DNA from 3 places in the Paenibacillus sp. RU5M genome. Region 2 is predicted to be linked to each of the others. Evidence: predicted binding sites of a transcription regulator. Region 2 holds the regulator's gene; each other region holds the start of a gene.
The links. Region 2 encodes LexA, which represses DNA repair genes until DNA is damaged. Its sites were predicted from a motif close to CGAACATATGTTCG; they were not measured.
Positions count from the first base shown of each region.

Region 1: a site for LexA is predicted at 945-958, ahead of addB (helicase-exonuclease AddAB subunit AddB). Genes of this name have one in related genera too.
Region 3: a site for LexA is predicted at 1,207-1,220, ahead of recA (recombinase RecA). Genes of this name have one in related genera too.

Region 1 covers NZ_OBQM01000007.1:139,841-142,122, forward strand. Annotated here, with positions in the region: gene addB (helicase-exonuclease AddAB subunit AddB) at 1-880, opposite strand, end outside; gene CRO25_RS20300 (class I SAM-dependent rRNA methyltransferase) at 1,075-2,282, opposite strand, start outside.
Region 2 covers NZ_OBQM01000001.1:655,393-657,674, reverse strand. Annotated here, with positions in the region: gene CRO25_RS03150 (DUF896 domain-containing protein) at 1-70, opposite strand, end outside; gene CRO25_RS03145 (LysM peptidoglycan-binding domain-containing protein) at 167-544, opposite strand; gene lexA (transcriptional repressor LexA) at 847-1,473, shown strand; gene CRO25_RS03135 (aldehyde dehydrogenase) at 1,586-2,282, opposite strand, start outside.
Region 3 covers NZ_OBQM01000002.1:606,692-608,973, reverse strand. Annotated here, with positions in the region: gene CRO25_RS08525 (competence/damage-inducible protein A) at 1-1,049, shown strand, start outside; gene recA (recombinase RecA) at 1,290-2,282, shown strand, end outside.

The DNA.
Region 1 (2,282 bases), on a different contig from region 2:
AATGCGCCAGTCCAGGACTGCCTTCATATCTTGGCAAAACTTCCGGTTGAAGCACGGTTGTCTCATTAAAAACACCCAGATCCTCAGCCATACCTTTGAGACGTGCATATGCACTCGCTGTGGGATGGAACAGCTCCAGTTCTCCTGGAAGTGCGCCGTGGTCGTAAGCACGATCCAACGTCAATGCAATTGTGACGGAAGAAGCTTGCAGCATCAATCTTCCAATGACACTCATTTCCTGCGGGGTAAATCCCTGAAATCCATCGATCCAGATCTGTGCATCTTGCAGCAGCGTGCTCTCCGGCAACCGCTCTGTTAGTTCAGTCAACGTGTCTTCATCATCGATATATAGTTCGGTTAATTCCTTTTCATAATCACGGTATATAAGAAGCAAGTCATGCAGCTTGTCTCCCAGAATCGGTGCAGAAGAGGAAGTATTCCATGCGGAAAGTCCTTCTTCCAGTGAAGTGGGGTCAAGTTCATAACGTTTAAACTCACTGTATAGATCATTCAAGTCTCCGATAAATCCCAGCTGACTGCCTGATGCTGCAAACAGCTTCAATTCTTCCTTACGACGCTGGAGCACTTTGTAGAGCAGCATTTTTTTACCTTCAGCTCCAATGGGAATACGTGCAGAACCACCTGCCTCCTGCATTACCCGATAGGCCAATCGGCGAAAACCAAGCACTTCAGCACGCATGGTACCTTTTATAGCACCTGAAGAAACCAGTGACTGTTCGGTTCGAAACGAACTCTGTTCCGGGACCAGCAGAATCAGTGGTTTACCTTGCGGTTCCTTTTGTAGCAGGGATGTGATTTCCCGGGTAATCAGCGTACTCTTGCCGCTGCCTGCCCGGCCAATAACAAAGCGTACGGACATGTTTAATCCTCCAAACCATCACGAACAGATTTTAATTCCCAGTATAACATATCTGACTTGGTTCGGAACATACGTTTGCCACTATCCGGCAATTCCAGAGATCATATGCACGAGCATAGCAAAAAGCCCGCAGCTTATGAAAACTGTGGACTCTTTGCGTAAATGTATGTTCGACTTAAATGGAAATCGCTCGATTAATTCTTTTTGCTGCGCACTTCGAAGATGGCAAATTTCAGGTAATGACCTTCGTCTACGCCCAGAATTTGCGGGTGATCCTTACCGGCTGCTTTCCAGTCGATCAGACGCAGTACTTTGCCTGCATCTTCGGCTGCATCCGCAATGGTTTCCAGGAAGAGATCCGGACGCATGTGGTATGAACAGCTTGCCGTTACCAGATACCCGCCCTCATTCACCAGCTTCATTCCTTGCAGATTGATATCCTTATATCCACGGCATGCGCCTTTGACAGCTGATTTCGTTTTGGCAAAGGCTGGTGGATCGAGGATAACCACATCAAATGTTTTACCACCGGTTGCAAGCGCTTTGGACGTATCCACTTTCTGTTCGCCAGCACGCGCACGTACGTTACGCTCATCGAGGCCTTTCACCTGCTCACGCAAGTATTGGAATGCATCCGCAACGACAAATTCGACCCGATCAGTGAAACCGTTCAGCTCTACGTTAGTACGTGCACTTTCAATCGCATGCTCTGAGATATCAAGACATGTTACTTTTTTGGCTCCATATTTGCAGGCGTTCAATGTGAAGCTGCCTGTGTGGGAGAAACATTCCAGCACAGTAGCCCCATCCCAATAAGGGAACGTCACAACCTTGCCACTTTTATTCACAGGAAGCAACTGCTGCGTACCATCCTGCTCGGTCTGTTGGAGCGTAATGCCACTCTTGTAACCCCAACCCTTCATAAGTGGTTCGATGGCTGCACGATTCTCTCGCTGGTCAAAGAAGTACCCTGTCTTCTGGCCTTCTACGATATCCACCTTAATGAGCAATCCATTCTCCGTTACCGTGACATGACGCGGGCAATCCCCATACAATGGTCCTTTCGTCTGCTCCAAGCCTTCCAGTTCACGAATGGACACATCACTGCGTTCATAGATGCCTTCCGGCTGCATCACTTCAATTAGAGCTTGTACGATCGCTTCGCGGCAACGGTCCATGCCCAGTGTGAGCAATTGAACAACAAGGATGCTGCCAAAACGGTCAACGATCAGTCCTGGCAGGAAATCAGCTTCCCCATAAACGAGACGGTATGCCTCTCCATCCTGGATAAAACGCTCCCGGTGGCGCAAGCAATCGCGGAAACGCGCTGCAAAAAACGCGGTGTCCATCTGTTCAAACTCCAAAGGTTGATAGGCCACGACTCGAACTGTGATTTGAGATG
Region 2 (2,282 bases):
CTGTCAATCCAGTGGATTTTTGCTTACGGGCCAATTCATTAATACGTGCTACCAGACTATCTATATCCAAGCTTGTCCCCTCCAAAAATACAAAGTCATATTAACTTTGACATGTTAAGGGCAGCTTGTCAAGCTGACACGCATTAGCGCGTGTGGATATGCAGCTTTAATCTGTGAATTGAGGCAGTATTAAGACTTGCCCCACCTGTATTGAAGTTGAATGAAGTTGATTCACTTTCTTGATTGCTTCTATATATACACGTGTATCCATTGTTTCAGGTTTGTGATCCAATGATATACTCCATAGCGTATCTCCTTGTGAAACTGCCATCTTCCCCCCAGGCAACAGATCGTTCTCATTGCCAGCGAACACAGTCAATACTGTACTACATCCAACCAGTATAATTAAGCTTACGATTATTAATTTCAAGACCCAAGTTGGGACATTACCTTTTGCAAAAACCTTTTTAAAATTCCTTATGTTAGTTTCAACCACTTCTGAATGCACCGGTTCGTAAATACTTTGATAAGTAGAATATCTCATTAAATATCGACCTCCAAACATTTGTTCCCATCTGTTGAAATCAATATAACACGAACACATGTTTTGTACAATAACTTTTTAGAACAATTGTTCGCTTTTTTGTTGATCCTACATTCTATTATCTTTCTTCTATTGTATTGGAATTGTCATTTGCAGTATTTGATTAGACTAAAAGAAAATTTTCATCTTAATTTGCAAAAAAACATTGATTTTATGGCATTTTATTTAGAACTTATGTTTGTACGAACGGAGGTTCTATGTTATAATTTTCCCAAACGTTACTAAAATGGGGTTGATACGGTATGTCGAAGATATCCAGCAGGCAACAGGCTATTCTGGAGTTTATACGCAATGAAGTCCGGTTGAAGGGGTATCCTCCTTCCGTACGCGAAATTGGTGAAGCCGTTGGGTTGGCTTCCAGCTCTACAGTACATGGACATCTGGATCGTTTGGAGAAGAAAGGTCTGATTAGACGTGACCCAACCAAACCAAGAGCCATTGAACTTCTCAGCCAGGAAGAGTCAGAGCATTCACATCAGTTTGCTCACAGCGTTGCTCGCATTCCTGTCGTGGGTAAAGTTACTGCAGGGGTTCCGATCACAGCAACAGAAAATATCGAAGATTACTTCCCTCTTCCTACGCATTATGTAGGCGAACAGAAAGTATTTATGCTTTCGGTCGTGGGAGACAGTATGGTTGAAGCAGGCATTGTTAACGGAGACTATGTTATCGTACGTCAGCAGCAAACTGCAGATAACGGCGATATCGTAGTAGCCATGACTGAAGACGATGAAGCAACGGTTAAAACGTTCTACAAAGAGAAAGATCATATTCGTCTTCAACCGGAAAATTCGACTTTTGAACCGTTGCGTTTGAAACACGTTAGCATCCTGGGCAAAGTCATTGGCCTTTTCCGTGATATTCATTAATATGTATTGAAGTTGTACAGAGCTCTCACAATAAGATACATAAAGAGGTTGTCCCGTTCAACGGGACAACCTCTTTTTTCTTATACAACTTATATTGTTCTACGTTAGTAGATTATTCGCTGCGTTTAAGAATGCTTTTATGATGAGAAAACACATCAAAACTCTGTTGACCATGGTAGGAACCCATTCCACTTTCTCCTACGCCGCCAAACGGAAGATAATGTGATGTCATATGAGACAATGTATCATTAATGCAACCACCACCAAAAGATACTTGATTCAGAACCTGATTCTGCAGATCCTCATCCTGAGTGAAGAGATATAATGCCAGTGGTTTTGGACGACGAACAATCTCATCTAGCATGGGATCGAGGTCGGTATACTTAAATACAGGAAGAATTGGACCAAAGATCTCTTCTTGCATCACTGGGGATTTCCAATCCAATTCCCCGAGAACTGTTGGTTCAATGAGCAGCTGATCACGTTCAGAACGTCCACCGATCATTGCTTTGCCATCTTGGAGTAACACCGATAAACGATCAAAGTTACGTGCGTTGACAATGTGCGGGAAATCAGCATTTCTCATCACATCGTCTCCAAATTTGTCTTGAATTTCTGCACCGATCAATTCCAATAATTTGTCATGTACTTCCTCGTGCACAAGCAAATAGTCTGGAGCGACACAGGTTTGCCCAGCATTCAGGAATTTACCGCGCACAATGCGCTGAGCTGCCAGCTTCAAATCTGCATCCTGGTGGACAATGACCGGACTCTTACCACCTAGTTCTAACGTAACTGGAGTCAAATGC
Region 3 (2,282 bases), on a different contig from region 2:
GTCCTACACAGGATGACCTGACCAAGGATGCGATCGCGGCGGTCTTGAACCGCAAGCTGCATATAGATCGAATGGCCATGGACAAGATCGAGAGCTTCTTCCGAGATCGTAATGTAGACATGACCGAAAACAATCGTCGTCAGGCCATCGTTATAGAAGGCGGGACACCGCTGGCGAACGAAACAGGCCTTGCCGCAGGAAATGCGATTTCTGACAATGGCAAGCATTATGTAGTGATGCCTGGACCACCGAAAGAGCTAATTCCTATGTTTGAACAGGAAGTTAAGCCTTGGTTGTTCCAGCATGTACTGACAGAAGAAATGCCGATCTACTCGAAAATGCTGAAGTTTGCAGGAATTGGCGAATCGGCATTGGAAGACCGACTCCTTGATCTGATTGATACACAGACAGATCCTACCATTGCTCCTTATGCAAGTGAGGGAGAAGTTACGGTACGTGTATCTACAAAGGCTCCAAGTGAGAATGAGGCAAAGCTGAAGCTGGATGCAATGGAAGTTCAGATTCGGGAACGATTGCCAGAGCATCTCTACGCGAACGAGGATGTGCCTATAGAGTACACAATTGTAACGATGATGTCTGATATGGGTCTGACTCTTAGCGCGGCTGAGAGCTGCACAGGAGGGCTCGTCATGCAAAGTCTGACATCAGTTCCTGGCAGTGCGTCGATGCTTAAGGGCGGAATTGTATGTTACTCCAATGAAATTAAAGAGAAGCTGCTCCATGTGCCGCATTCCTATCTGGAAGGTGAAGATGCACCGGGCGCAGTGAGTCCGGAAGTGGCCAAAGTGCTGGCAGAGCAGATTCGAATGATTGGGGATGCCGACTTCGGTCTGTCAGTGACAGGTGTAGCGGGACCTGGTTATTCCGAACGCAAACCGCCAGGTCTTGTCTTCATCGCTCTGGCAGAGCGTGGTAAAGAGACAGAAATTCATGAACTGCGCATTAATGGCAATCGGGAGACGGTTCGGATTCGTTCAGCGAAAGCGATTCTTTACCGTTTGTGGCGCAAGCTTGTGGAGATGGACTAGTTAAGAGCTCGGATTGCATTTGCCAAGGCAAGCAAGTATAATAAAGGAAGACGGAAGAACCGTAAAATCAGGCTTTACAGCCTTGTTTACGGTTCTTTTTTCTGTTTAATGGAAAGTTTCCTTGAGGAAGAGGCGCCTCGGCCTTTACAAAAAAAAACGAATGTATGTTCGAAAAAAAGCTTGGCAAACGTGTTAAAACAAGGTATCATTATCTTATAAACAGTAAAGGGTGTGAGCTTATTGTCAGACCGTCGTGCCGCGCTTGATATGGCGCTCCGTCAAATAGAGAAGCAATTTGGTAAAGGATCCATCATGAAACTGGGTGAGTCGACTCACATGAATGTGGAAATTATACCCAGCGGTTCCTTGGCTTTGGATATTGCATTAGGAACAGGCGGCTTGCCTAAAGGCCGTATTGTTGAAATATATGGACCTGAATCTTCTGGTAAAACAACCGTAGCATTGCATGCTATCGCTGAAGTACAAAGAGTGGGTGGACAAGCTGCATTTATCGATGCCGAGCATGCTCTTGACCCACAATACGCCAGTAAACTGGGTGTTAACATTGACGAATTGCTTCTGTCTCAGCCAGATACGGGTGAGCAAGGGCTTGAAATTGCAGAAGCTCTTGTACGTAGTGGTGCTGTGGACATTGTCGTTATTGACTCTGTGGCTGCATTGGTACCGAAAGCAGAAATCGAAGGCGAAATGGGTGATTCCCATGTCGGTTTGCAAGCGCGTCTGATGTCTCAGGCACTGCGTAAACTGTCTGGTGCAATCAGTAAATCCAAAACGATCGCCATCTTTATCAACCAACTTCGTGAAAAAGTCGGGGTTATGTTTGGTAACCCAGAAACAACACCTGGTGGTCGTGCCCTGAAATTTTATTCCACGGTACGTCTGGATGTACGCCGTATTGAGAGTATCAAATCAGGAAATGACATGATTGGTAACCGTACGCGTATTAAAGTGGTGAAAAACAAAGTAGCACCTCCGTTTAAACAAGCGGAAGTGGATATCATGTACGGTGAGGGTATTTCGAGAGAAGGCAGTATCATTGACATTGGTACTGAGCTGGACATCGTCAATAAAAGTGGTGCATGGTACTCATACGAAGGCGAGCGTTTAGGACAAGGCCGTGAGAACGCGAAGCAGTTCATGAAAGAGCATAAAGATATTGCTGAAATCATTGAACAAAAAATTCGTGTAGCCAGTAACTTGACTACTGCAGTT